DNA from 4 places in the Streptomyces sp. NPDC052016 genome. Region 2 is predicted to be linked to each of the others. Evidence: riboswitches for the same ligand, from Rfam matches in the RefSeq annotation. Region 2 holds a riboswitch; each other region holds the start of a gene.

The links. A riboswitch is a leader RNA that binds a small molecule or an ion and turns the genes downstream of it on or off. The one in region 2 is predicted to bind cyclic di-AMP.
Positions count from the first base shown of each region.
Region 1: linked by a shared signal. The riboswitch ahead of ACIHAR_RS16075 (NlpC/P60 family protein) and the one ahead of ACIHAR_RS25595 (M23 family metallopeptidase) in region 2 are both predicted to bind cyclic di-AMP.
Region 3: linked by a shared signal. The riboswitch ahead of ACIHAR_RS13455 (transglycosylase family protein) and the one ahead of ACIHAR_RS25595 (M23 family metallopeptidase) in region 2 are both predicted to bind cyclic di-AMP.
Region 4: linked by a shared signal. The riboswitch ahead of ACIHAR_RS28875 (transglycosylase SLT domain-containing protein) and the one ahead of ACIHAR_RS25595 (M23 family metallopeptidase) in region 2 are both predicted to bind cyclic di-AMP.

Region 1 is NZ_JBIUBX010000011.1:161,579-164,640, forward strand. It holds gene ACIHAR_RS16070 (tellurite resistance/C4-dicarboxylate transporter family protein) at 1-259, opposite strand, end outside; gene ACIHAR_RS16075 (NlpC/P60 family protein) at 374-1,543, opposite strand; cyclic di-AMP (ydaO/yuaA leader) riboswitch at 1,551-1,726, opposite strand; gene pcrA (DNA helicase PcrA) at 2,338-3,062, shown strand, end outside.
Region 2 is NZ_JBIUBX010000021.1:115,309-118,370, forward strand. It holds gene ACIHAR_RS25590 (pitrilysin family protein) at 1-782, shown strand, start outside; cyclic di-AMP (ydaO/yuaA leader) riboswitch at 1,366-1,533, shown strand; gene ACIHAR_RS25595 (M23 family metallopeptidase) at 1,547-2,302, shown strand; gene ACIHAR_RS25600 (GntR family transcriptional regulator) at 2,490-3,062, shown strand, end outside.
Region 3 is NZ_JBIUBX010000009.1:89,643-92,704, reverse strand. It holds gene ACIHAR_RS13465 (cytochrome P450) at 1-303, shown strand, start outside; gene ACIHAR_RS13460 (transglycosylase family protein) at 487-1,515, shown strand; cyclic di-AMP (ydaO/yuaA leader) riboswitch at 1,720-1,886, shown strand; gene ACIHAR_RS13455 (transglycosylase family protein) at 1,891-2,580, shown strand; gene eno (phosphopyruvate hydratase) at 2,954-3,062, shown strand, end outside.
Region 4 is NZ_JBIUBX010000025.1:155,135-158,196, reverse strand. It holds gene ACIHAR_RS28880 (CocE/NonD family hydrolase) at 1-1,283, shown strand, start outside; cyclic di-AMP (ydaO/yuaA leader) riboswitch at 1,572-1,758, shown strand; gene ACIHAR_RS28875 (transglycosylase SLT domain-containing protein) at 1,762-2,241, shown strand; gene ACIHAR_RS28870 (HAD family hydrolase) at 2,260-3,062, opposite strand, start outside.

The DNA of each region.
Region 1 (3,062 bases), on a different contig from region 2:
CGGTCGCCGCGACGGCCGTGAGCGCCGCCGGCGTACCGGCCTCGGCCCGCCACCGTTCACGCATCCACAGCAGCCGTACGACGAAGTCCGCCGCCAGTGCCACCCACGCGGCGACCGTCGCCGCGAGCGCGATCCGGGACAGTTCCTCGTACCCCGCCAGGTGCAGAGCGATCGACAGGATGCCGGTCGCCATCACAGCGGCCCCGGCCGCCGACGGATGCCGCACCCACCAGGTGCGCAGAAGGGAGGACCAGGGCATGCCGCTGATGCTATGGAGCACGGGGCGGCTTGCGCGGGGGCACGCGCGCGGGGCGGGGAAATTACGCGCGGGCGCAGGAAGGGTCAGGCTCCCGGTGGGGGCGGGCCCGGTCCGTCAGGCCGGCCGGACCACGCTGTGGATCGACGACTCGCCGTCGTAGTACACCGACTCCTCCCGCACGTACGCCCCCGGCTTCGGCGCGTGGATCATCATGCCGTTGCCGATGTAGATGCCGACGTGGGTGACGTCGTCGTAGAAGAAGATCAGGTCGCCCGGCAGGGCGTTGGCGAGGGAGACGGTGGTGCCCGCGTCGACCTGGTCGTAGGTGGTGCGCGGGAGGGTGACGCCGGCGGCCTTCCAGGCGGCCTGGGTGAGGCCGGAGCAGTCGTAGGACTCAGGGCCCGTGGCGCCCCAGACGTACGGCTTGCCGATCTGGGCGCGGGCGAAGGCGAGCGCCTTCTCGGCCTTGGTGGCGTACGAGGCGTCCGAGGACGAGGAGGACGACGACGAGGACGACGTCGAGCCGCTCGTGTTCGAGGAGCTGTCGCTCTCCTGCCGCGCGGCCGCGGCCTCGGCCGCCTGCTGCTCCGCGAGTTCCGCGGCCTTGCGGGCGGCCTCCTGCTGCTTCTGCCGCTCGATCGCGGCGAGCCGCGCCTTCTCCTCCGCCGTCAGCTGCGACAGCAGCGCACGCGCGGTGCTGAGCTTCTTCTGGACGGTGGCCTTGGCGGTCTTGAGGTCGTTCTGCGAGTCGGTGAGCGTCGCGAGGCTCTGCGAGGCCTCCTGACGCTTCTTCATGGTCTCCGACTGCTCGGTGAAGTAGTCGTCGACCGCCCCCTTCTGCCGCTCGGTCAGCCGGCCCATCAGCTGCGTCCGGTCGAAGTAGTCCTGCGGGGAGTCCGCGAGCAGGAAGGTCGCCGTGTCGGGCGCGGAGGTGCCGGTGCGGTACTGGGCGGCGGCGAAGGAACCCAGCTGCTCCCGTGCTTCGTTGAGCTTCTGGGTGCGCTGGGCGACGTCGTCGAGGAGGGTGTCGACGCGCTTGCGCTGCTTGGTCGTCTTCTCCTTGGCGGCGTTGTACTTCTCGGTGGCCGACTCCGCCTGGCGGTAGAGGTCGTCGACCTTCTTCTCCACCTCCTCCAGGCTCGGCTTGCCGTCGGCGGACGGGGCGGCTTCGGCCGTCTGGGAGAGCAGGGCCACCGAGGTGAGAGCGGCGGTGGCGAGTGCGGGTGTGCGTATGCCTGCTACGCGCGTACCCGCGGGGCGCGGCTTGCGGTGCTGCGACGCCAAGGGAGGCGACTCCTTCCATCGTCCGCCTACCGGGTTAGCTGTCGGGTTCGGGCGGGTGCTTCGGAAGGGTTGCCCTACGGCCGCTTCCCCGAAGGGATGTCGGGCCGATTCACCCCAAGGTCTCGGTGGGTCCCCGGCTCCGGCTGCCGCGAGGGGGCGCGCCGGACTCGGCGGAGGCCGCGCGGCCCGGCGAGGTTCGCCGGTGGGGGTCGTACGGCCTGTCCGGCACGGTAGCCAACTCGTGTGGTCCCTGTGAAGGTTGATGGGTGATATGCCCGATACATTTTCGTGACCTTCGGTCAAGGCTTGGCTCCTGGTGATCACCCCGGGGGGATATGGGGCGACTGATCCGCATTTCCTCCACTGTGGAGACGTCCGCCCGCTTCCGGCGCCGGCTTCCCGTGCTTCACGGGCGCGAGCGGTGGTGACGCCGGGGGCGGCAGGGGTGCGGTGTGAGGGGCGCGGGAGCGTCGCGGACATGTCGACGGAAGCCCGGGTGCCGTCTTCCTGTGGGTGGGATGCGCCCCCATGAAGGTGCCGCACTCGGCAAGAGATCACCGGTGTTCGGTCGCTGGCCGCGTCGGCGGCCGATCGACTCTCGGCGGTCGGTCATGTTCTGTTGTCCGGACAAAGTGGCGCCTCCCGCACGTCGGCGTCTGTGTCCTTCACCACCTCCCGGGCAAGGCGTCCGACCCGCCTCCGGGCTGGGGGCCGATGCGCTGTGCGGTCGCGCCTCCGCGATGTTTCCGGGACGGCGGCGGGTTGTCGGTGGGGCACCCTAGACTCGGAGAGCGATGAGCAGCCTCTTTGACGACAGCTTCCTGGCGGACCTCCAGGCCCCGCGCGGCCACGAGGAGGAACCCCCGCCTCCGCCCGAGGACGATCACGCTCCGGAGTCGATCCCGGACGATCTGTTCGGCGGGAAGTTCGACGTGCCCCCGGACCGGGACGGCTACTACCGCGACGGTGCCCCGCGCCCGGCGATCGACGCGGCCGCGCTCCTGGAGGGGCTCAACGACAACCAGCGCGCCGCCGTCGTCCACTCCGGCACCCCTCTGCTCATCGTCGCCGGTGCCGGCTCCGGCAAGACGCGCGTGCTCACCCACCGCATCGCCCACCTGCTCGCCGAGCGCCATGTCCACCCGGGCCAGATCCTCGCGATCACCTTCACCAACAAGGCCGCGGGCGAGATGAAGGAGCGCGTCGAGCAGCTCGTCGGCCCGCGCGCGAACGCGATGTGGGTGATGACCTTTCACAGCGCGTGCGTGCGCATCCTGCGCCGCGAGAGCAAGAAGCTCGGCTTCACGTCGTCGTTCTCGATCTACGACGCCGCCGACTCCAAGCGCCTGATGGCCCTGGTCTGCCGCGACCTGGACCTCGACCCCAAGCGCTTCCCGCCGAAGTCCTTCAGCGCCAAGATCAGCAACCTGAAGAACGAGCTGATCGACGAGGAGGACTTCGCCGCCCAGGCCACCGACGGCTTCGAGAAGACCCTCGCCCAGGCCTACGCCCTCTACCA
Region 2 (3,062 bases):
ACGTCCGGCCCGCCACGGCCACCGCCGTGGTCGTCGGTGACCTGACGGGCCTCGACCTGGACGCGCTCCTCGGCGACACCCTGGGCGCCTGGACGGGCTCCGCCGCCCAGCCGCGGCCCGTACCGCCGGTGTCCGCCGATGACACCGGCCGGGTCGTCATCGTGGACCGCCCCGGCGCCGTCCAGACGCAGCTGCTGATCGGCCGCGTCGGCCCCGACCGGCACGCGCGCGTGTGGCCGGCACAGGTCCTTGGCACCTACTGCCTCGGCGGCACCCTCACCTCCCGCCTGGACCGCGTCCTGCGCGAGGAGAAGGGCTACACCTACGGCGTGCGCGCCTTCGGGCAGGTCCTGCGCTCCGCGCCGGACGGCTCAGGGGCCGCGATGCTCGCCATCAGCGGCTCCGTCGACACCCCGAACACCGGTCCGGCGCTGGAGGACCTCTGGAAGGTGCTGAACACGCTCGCCGCCGAGGGACTCACCGACGCCGAGCGCGACGTCGCCGTGCAGAACCTGGTGGGCGTGGCGCCGCTGAAGTACGAGACCGCGGCGGCTGTCGCGAGCACCCTGGCCGACCAGGTCGAGCAGCACCTGCCCGACGACTACCAGGCGACGCTGTACCAGCAGCTCGCCGCGACCGGCACCGTCGAGGCCACCGCGGCGGTCGTGAGCGCCTTCCCGACGGACCGCCTGGTGACCGTCCTCGTCGGTGACGCCGCCCAGATCAAGGAGCCGGTCGAGGCCCTGGGTATCGGCGAGGTCAAGGTCGTCTCGGCCGAGTAGGGCGTTGTCCGGCGGAGCGGGTCGCGGGAGTCGACGGTGACGCACGGGCGCAGGTGAGCGGGGCGTCGTGCGTCCAGTTGCCGGGCGGAGGGGGCGACGCGGCGGGAGGCCTCCCGCCCGAGCGGAGTCGAGCGTGGGGAGGGCGTGTGCCAGGCCCCGCGTCCGCGGCCTGACCCGCCCGGCCGGACCGACTGTGGCCGCGGCGCCTGCTCACCGTGGCGTCCGCTCACCGCGCCGCACGCTCGCCGCGGCGCCCGTGCCGCCGGGCCCCGTGTCACGCGCGGCCGGACGGACCGTGGCCGCGGCGCCTGCCCACCGTGGCGCCTGCTCACCGCGCCGCCTGCTCACCGCGCCGCCCGCTCGCCGTGGCGCCCTGCCCGCCGGGCCCCGCGTCGCGCGCGTGCAATGAGGCCCCGGTGACCCGACGGTCACCGGGGCCCCTTGATGTCCGAATTGAGGGAGAGGTTGCCTGTCTGCCCTGTGGCATGCGCTACAAAAGCCGCGTTCCGTTTGGGGATTGAGATCGGGCCCGTCTAGTTTCGTCCGGGCTGTTCGTCGGGCAGTGCGCCGCACCCGCGGCACCGGACAGCCATCGCCGAGTCCCCGTACGGCGCGAGCCAGGGGAGCCGGGGACCCAACTGTGCAGTCCCTGGGGTGAATCGGACGCCCGCGCGAGTCGCGAGGGGGCCCGTAGGAGACCTTCCTGCTCCGAACCCGTCAGCTAACCCGGTAGGCGAGAGGGAAGGAAAGGACCGCTCAACTTCATGGCGTTCACCTGCGCCACCGGGAAGCACCGTCGTCCCAGCCGGATGAAGCGCACCACCGCCCGCGCGGCGGGCATCGCGGCGCTCACCACCACCGGCGTCATCGGCACCGTCGCCTCCTCCCCGGCTTTCGCCGCCGAGACCCCCGTCGAGCAGACCGGGCTGATGCCCGTCGTCACCATCGGCGACTCCGTCGCCGAGCGGATCGACGACCAGGCCGCCGCCCAGAAGCAGGCCGCCCAGGAGGAAGCCGCGCGCAAGGAGGCCGCCGCCCAGGCGGCCGCGAAGGTCAAGAAGGAGCGCGAGGCGAGGGCCCGAGCAGCGCGCGAGGCCGAGCGCAAGCGCCTCAACACCTTCGTGTCGCCGATCGCCGGCTCCTACGTGTCCACCGGCTACCGGTCCGGCGGCTCCCTGTGGTCATCCGGAAGCCACACCGGCATCGACTTCCACGCCTCCAGCGGGACCCCCGTGCACGCGGTGGGGCTCGGCACCGTCGTCGAGGCCGGCTGGGGCGGCGCCTACGGCAACCAGGTCGTGATCCGGATGAACGACGGCACCTACACCCAGTACGGGCATCTGTCCTCCATCAGTGTCTCGGTGGGCCAGAAGGTCACCCCGGGCCAGCGGATCGCCCTCTCCGGCGCCACCGGCAACGTCACCGGCCCGCACCTGCACTTCGAGGCCCGCACGAGCCCGGAGTACGGCTCGGACATCGACCCGGTCGCCTACCTCCGTGGGCACGGCGTCAGCCTCTGACGACGTACCCGGCAGATCGTCCAGCCCCGGCCCTCGCGGCCGGGGCTTTCGCCGTTTCATGAGCCTCGTTGTCCAAAAAATATCCATGGATTCCGGCCCGCCGTCGGAAATTCCGGCTCGTTGCAATAGAGTCACCCGACGGACGTCATTCGTCGACGTTTCACGGGGATTAAGGCGGAGGTCGGTCATGCGTATTCCGGCGCACTCGGTGTGCACGGCCATCCGGGACGACATCGTCGCGGGTGTCTACGAGCGCGGCAGCCGCCTCACCGAGGAACTCCTCGCCCGCCGCTACGGCGTCTCGCGCGTCCCCGTCCGCGAGGCGCTGCGCACGCTCGAGGCGGAGGGCTTCGTCGTGACGCGGCGGCACGCGGGCGCGTGCGTCGCCGAACCGACCGAGCAGGAGGCCGCCGACCTGCTGGAGATGCGCATGCTGCTGGAGCCCCTCGGAGCCTCCCGGGCCGCGCAGCGCCGCACCGAGGCCCATCTGAAGGTGCTGCGCGGTCTGGTGAGGCTGGGCCAGGAGCGTGCCAGGAGGGGAAACAGCGAGGACCTGCGGTCTCTGGGCGGCTGGTTCCACGAGACGCTCGCCCAGTCCTCCGGCAGCCACACCCTGACGTCGACACTCACCCTGCTGCGCCACAAGATCGCCTGGATGTACGCGGTGGAGGCGCCGACCAACCCGGTGGAGTACTGGGCGGAGCACGGGGCGATCGTCGACGCGGTGGCACGCGGCGACGGCGAACGCGCGCGGGCGCTC
Region 3 (3,062 bases), on a different contig from region 2:
ACCGACCCGGACACCCTCGACCTCTCCCGCCGTGACAACCAGCACCTCGGCTACGGCCACGGCATCCACTACTGCCTGGGCGCCCCGCTCGCCCGCCTGGAGGGCCAGACCGCGCTCGCCACCCTCCTCACCCGCCTGCCCGACCTCCGGCTCGCGGTGGACCCGGCCGAGTTGAGGTGGCGCGGCGGCCTCATCATGCGCGGACTGCGCACCCTCCCCGTCGAGTTCACGCCGGTCGCGCCCACCGGCTCCGGACCCGGAACGCCCTCCGATCCTTCCGCACCGGCCGCACCCGTCCGCTGACCGACCGTTATGTGCCCGTAGAGCGAAGCAAAGGTGACCGTTTCTCAACTCTGTGATCTTCACGTGATCTGCGCGGCATTAACTTGTGACAAGTGATCGTCTGCCGATACGTTCACTCGTCAGCGCGACGCCCCGGCACCACCCCGTCGCGCGGTCACTGCTGTCTCGAGAAAGGCGCCCCGCATGCTCTCCGGGAACGGTCGTCACCGTCGCCCCCGTCAGGCCCCGGCCCTCCTCGTCGCGGCCGGCGTGACCGGCTCCGCCATCGCCATCCCGCTGCTCGGTGCGAGCGCGGCGAGCGCCGCCGACGGCTCGGTGTGGGACAAGGTGGCCGAGTGTGAGACCGGCGGCTCCTGGAGCGCCAACGAGGGCGGCGGCGAGTACGGCGGACTGTCGCTGACCCAGGAGGACTGGGAGGCGTACGGCGGCCTCGACTTCGCCACGCGTCCCGACCTGGCCAGCCGCAACCAGCAGATCTCCGTGGCCCAGAAGGTCCTCGCCGACCAGGGTGTGGGCGCGTGGGGCACCTGTGGGCTGACGTCCGGACTGACCGAGAAGTCCGGTTCGGTGGACCTGGACACGGGCGTGGCGGACGACTCGTCCGACTCCTCCATAACGTCCGGCTTGTCCGACCTGTCCAGAGGGTCGTCCGACTCCTCGAAGTCCTCCGGTTCCACGGAGGATTCCGGCGACGCCTCCGCCGACCCGTCCGCCGAGTCCTCCGCCGATTCCACGGATACGCCCTCCTCGTCCCCTTCGTCCCCTTCCTCCTCCGCGTCGGACAACTCCTCGGCGCCCGGCGCCTCCTCCGGCTCGGACGCGAGCGATGCGGAGACGGGCGACAGCTCACCCACCGCGACGCCCGAGACGGGCGACTCGGACAAGTCCGGACAGAGCGCGGGTTCTTGGAGCCTCGTCGACACCGGAGCCGTCGACGCGGCTTCCGGCTCCGGCCGTCATCGCGGCGGCACCGCCGACGAGAGTGCGACCGGCGGCGCGTCCACCGCCTCCTCCGGCCGGCATGCGGCGAGCACCCTCGGCGGGGCGGGCGGCACCTACACCGTCCGGTCGGGCGACTCCCTCGAGTCCATCGCCGACTCCCTTGGCCTGGACGGCGGATGGCGTGCGCTCTACGCCGAGAACGAGGACCTCATCGGGTCCGACCCGAGCGACATCGTTCCCGGTCAGACTCTTGCGACAGGTGTCGAATAGGGCCGAAAAGCCGAGAAAACGACGGGAGTTCACGTCACGCTTCGCGCTGAATGTCCGGTTTGGCGAAAGTGTGGGATGAGTCTCAGAAGCCCTGATCGTCTTTGAAATTCCGTCGATCGCGTGTCTACGGTCATGACCGCTCGGCAACCCGAGCCCCGGCTGTCGCAACGCCGAATCCTGCCAGCGGCCGCCCGGGAACAGTCGTCGCGTCAAGCGCCGTAGGCAGGAGCGGGGGACCCAAGGTAGGTGCCGCACCGGGCAGTTGACCGGAGCGGCTCGGGGTGAAGCCACGCCTCCCACGGAGGAGTGGCCGGGCAACTCAACCGGCCCGAACCCGACAGCTCACCTCGCAGGCGTCGGTGAGGGGATCGATCCATGCTGTTTTCCGGCAAGGGCAAGCACCGTCGTCCGTCCAAGGCCACCCGCGCCATCGCCGTCGCCGGTGTCGCCACCGCCGCCGTCGCCGCCCCGCTGATGACGGCCGGCAGCGCCTCCGCCGCCACCGCCGCCGAGTGGGACACCGTCGCCCAGTGCGAGTCCGGCGGCAACTGGTCCATCAACACCGGCAACGGCTACTACGGCGGTCTGCAGTTCTCCGCCTCCACCTGGGCCGCGTACGGCGGCACGCAGTACGCCTCCACCGCCGACAAGGCCACCAAGTCGCAGCAGATCGAGATCGCCGAGAAGGTCCTCGCGGGCCAGGGCAAGGGCGCCTGGCCGGTCTGCGGCAAGGGCCTGTCCAACGCCGCCTACACGGGCGGCTCCTCCGGCGACTCCGGTTCCTCCTCGAACTCCGGGGCCGCGACCCGTTCGACCGAGCAGCAGAGCGCCTCCCGCTCCGCCGAGCGCCCGGCCGCCACGTCGCAGAAGACGGTCACCACCCCGACCGGCAAGAAGGTCAAGAAGGGCGACGGCGAGTACAAGGTCGTCGCCGGCGACACCCTCAGCACCATCGCCCAGGAGCAGGGCGTCAAGGGCGGCTGGGAGAAGCTCTTCGAGCTGAACAAGGACATCGTCGAGGACGCCGACCTGATCTACCCGGGCCAGCAGCTGCACCTCAAGTGACAGCCGGCCCACAGCGCGGCCAAGGCTCCCCCACAGCCGAGGCCCGCACACTGAGGACCTCGTGAGGGTCCCCCCCGTCCCCCACGGGCTCCCCGCCCCGGTGCGTGTTCCCCCGTACGCACCGGGGCGGGGCTTTTCTCTGCCCGCCCGCGTCGGCCCGATGCTGTTCCGGCGGTCGCCTTCTTCTCCGGTGATTCCTCCACCCTCTTTGTTCCGACCGGGAACAATGTGTACGGTCAGTCTGTCCACGGGACGGTCGGTCGGCTGCCGACGGCCCCGGGGCGGTTAGGCTCTAGTCGCAAGGCTCACCCAGGGCCCGTCACGGCCCATGTGCCCCGCACAACCAGCGTCACATCCCAAGAAGGAGATGCTCGTGCCGTCCATCGACGTCGTCGTAGCCCGGGAAATCCTGGACTCCCGAGGCAACCCCACGGTCGAGGTCGAGGTCGGCCTCGACGACGGCAGCACGGGTCGTGCCGCCG
Region 4 (3,062 bases), on a different contig from region 2:
TCGTCGAGCACCTCCCGTCCGACCGGGTGCGCGGCCTGATCGGCCCGTGGTCGCACCAGTACCCGGACCGCGGACTGCCGCCCGGCCCCGCGATCGGCTTCCTCCGGGAGACCCTCCGCTGGTGGGACCACTGGCTGAAGGGCCGGACCGCATCCGACGGCGCCTCCCCCGCAGGCGTCCTGGCCGAGCCGCTCCTCCGGGCCTACGTCATCGGCTCCCACGCCCAGGCCACGGCCCACGCCGCCCTGCCCGGCCGCTGGGTCGGCGAGCCCGCCTGGCCCTCCCCCGGCGTGAGCAGCGTCACGTACACCCTCCGCGGCGCCCCCGTCCTGGTGCGCTCGCCGATGCACACCGGGGTGGACGCCGGCCGTCTGCTCCCCATCGGCCACGAGGCCGACCTGCCGCCGGACCAGCGGGCGGAGGACGCGCGGTCGGCCTGCTTCGATTTCCCGGTGGCCGAGGAGACCTGGGTGCTGGGGCGGCCCCGGGTGCGGCTGCGGCTGACGTGCGAGGTGCCGCGCGGGCAGGTCGTCGCGCGGGTGTGCGACGTGGCGCCCGACGGCTCCTCGACCCTGGTCACGCGCGGGGTGCTGAACCTCTCCGCCCGTCACGGCCGGGACCGGTCCGTGCCCTGGACGCCGGGCGCGACGGAGGACGTGGCCTTCGCGCTGAACGGCATCGGGTACGCCGTCCCGTCCGGCCACCGCATCCGTCTCGCCGTCTCCTCGGCGTACTGGCCGTGGGTCTGGCCCGAGCCCGGGTCGGCGGCGGGCTTCACCCTGGACCCGGCGGGCAGCGCCCTGGAGTTGCCGGTGCGGACCCGGGACACCGGCCCCGCGGTCGCCTTCGAGGAGGCCGGGCAGTCCCCGCCCCTGGGGGTGACCCACGGGGTGGCGGCCGACGGATGGAGCCCGGACACCCTGGACGAACCGCGTCCGGAACGGCGGGTGGTGCGGGACGTCGCCGAGGGCGCGTGGCGGCTGGAGTTCGATCCCGGCCACGGCGGCACGCGCGTGTACCCCGACGGACTGGAGTTCACCGAGGACGCGCTGGAGACGTACACCATCGCCGAGCACGACCCCCTCACGGCCCGTGCCCGCTCCGACTGGTCGATCCGGCTGCGCCGCCCGGAGCCGGCGTGTGAGGCGGTCGTGCGGACCCGCTCGGAGATCATCTGTGACGGCGTCGACTTCTTCACCTCCGACGAAGTGGTGTGCACGGCGGGCGACGAAGTGGTGTTCCACCGGACGTGGGAGAAACGCGTCCCTCGCACACCGCTCTAGCTCCGCCCCTTAAAACGGACTTGGGATTTATTGTCCGATTCACCCCTCTTGTCGACGCTGGTGACTTGGCTCACTTCGCACATCGAGCCATCCCTGGAACCGGATCCCGCAATTCCACTTCTGTGCTGGGGCAGTTGACGGTTTCCAGCAGCAAAGGATCAAGCACCCCATACACACCTGATCAAGGTCATTACGCCTGTTCCACGAATCAGCCACTTGTTCCGGACATGTGCTCTCGCATACGTTCCCGCCCAGTCGGGCGGACCGCCGAATCCTGCCGCCGCCCTTCACCACCCATCGACGAACCACTCGCACGGCAGGAGCGGGGGACCCAGGTAGAACGCCGGGCCGTACGTCACGCACGTACCGGACCGGCTCGGGGTGAAGTCGCGTCGCCGTACCCCTACGGCGGCCGGCCGGGCACCTCCCAGCCCGAACCCGACAGCTCACCTCGCAGGCGACGGAGAGGAACTTCGCCATGCCCGCTGCCGCTCAGCCCCGCCGCAACCGCCGCCCCCGCCTCGCCCGCACCGTCGCCGCCGTCTGCACCGGCGCCGCCGTGCTCGCCCTCCCGCTGGTCGGCGCCACCAGCGCCTCCGCCGCCACCACGCCGTCGGGCACCACCCTCGCCGGCTACCCCAACAACCTCGACGGCTGGATCCGCCAGTCCCTCGCCATCATGGCGGAGCGGGGCATTCCGGGCACGTACAACGGCATCCACCGCAACATCATGCGCGAGTCCTCCGGCAACCCGAAGGCCATCAACCTCTGGGACTCCAACGCGGCCAAGGGCACCCCGTCCAAGGGCCTGCTCCAGGTCATCGACCCGACCTTCGCCGCGTACCACGTGCCCGGCACCGCCTACGACCCGTACGACCCGGTCGCCAACATCACCGCGGCCTGCAACTACGCGGCGGACCGCTACGGTTCGATCGACAACGTGTTCGGCGCGTACTGACCGGACCTTCCGTCCCCTCTAGGGGAAGAGGCGCTCGAGGACGACGGCCACGCCGTCGTCCTCGTTCGACGTCGTCACCTCGTCGGCCACCGCCTTCAGTTCGGGGTGGGCGTTGGCCATCGCCACGCCGCGCGCCGCCCAGTCGAACATCGGGATGTCGTTGGGCATGTCACCGAAGGCGATCGTGTCCTGGGGCCGCAGACCCAGGTGTTCGGCGGCCAGCGCCAGGCCCGTCGCCTTGGTGATGCCGCACGGCTGGAGCTCCACCGTGCCCGGCCCCGACATGGTGACGGTCGCGAGCGAGCCGACCACCGAGCGGGCCGTCGCCGCCAACTCGTCGTCGGACAGGGCGGGATGGCGCAGCAGCACCTTGCTGATCGGCGCGCACCACAGGTCGTCGCGCGAGCCGACGCGCAGGGCCGGCAGGGTCGGGTGGGGCATCCGGTAGCCCGGCTCGATCAGCGTCAGCCCGTCCACCCCGTCCTGGTCGACGGCCGCGTACACCAGCCCGACCTCCGCCTCGATCTTGCCGAGCGCGGTCTCGGCCAGCTCCCGGTCCAGGGTGACCGACCACAGCAGACGGTCCGCGCCGGCGTCGTACAACTGCGCGCCCTGTCCGCACACCGCGAGCCCCCTGCTGTGCAGGTTCTCCAGCAGCGGCCGCACCCGGGGTGCCGGGCGGCCCGTCACCACCAGGTGGCGGGCGCCGGCGGCCGCCACCCGCGCGAGCGCGTCGAGCGACCGGTCGGAGAAGGTGTCGTCGCCGCGGAGCAGCGTTCCGTCCAGGTCGGTGGCGACGAGGGGGTACGCGCAGCGCGCGG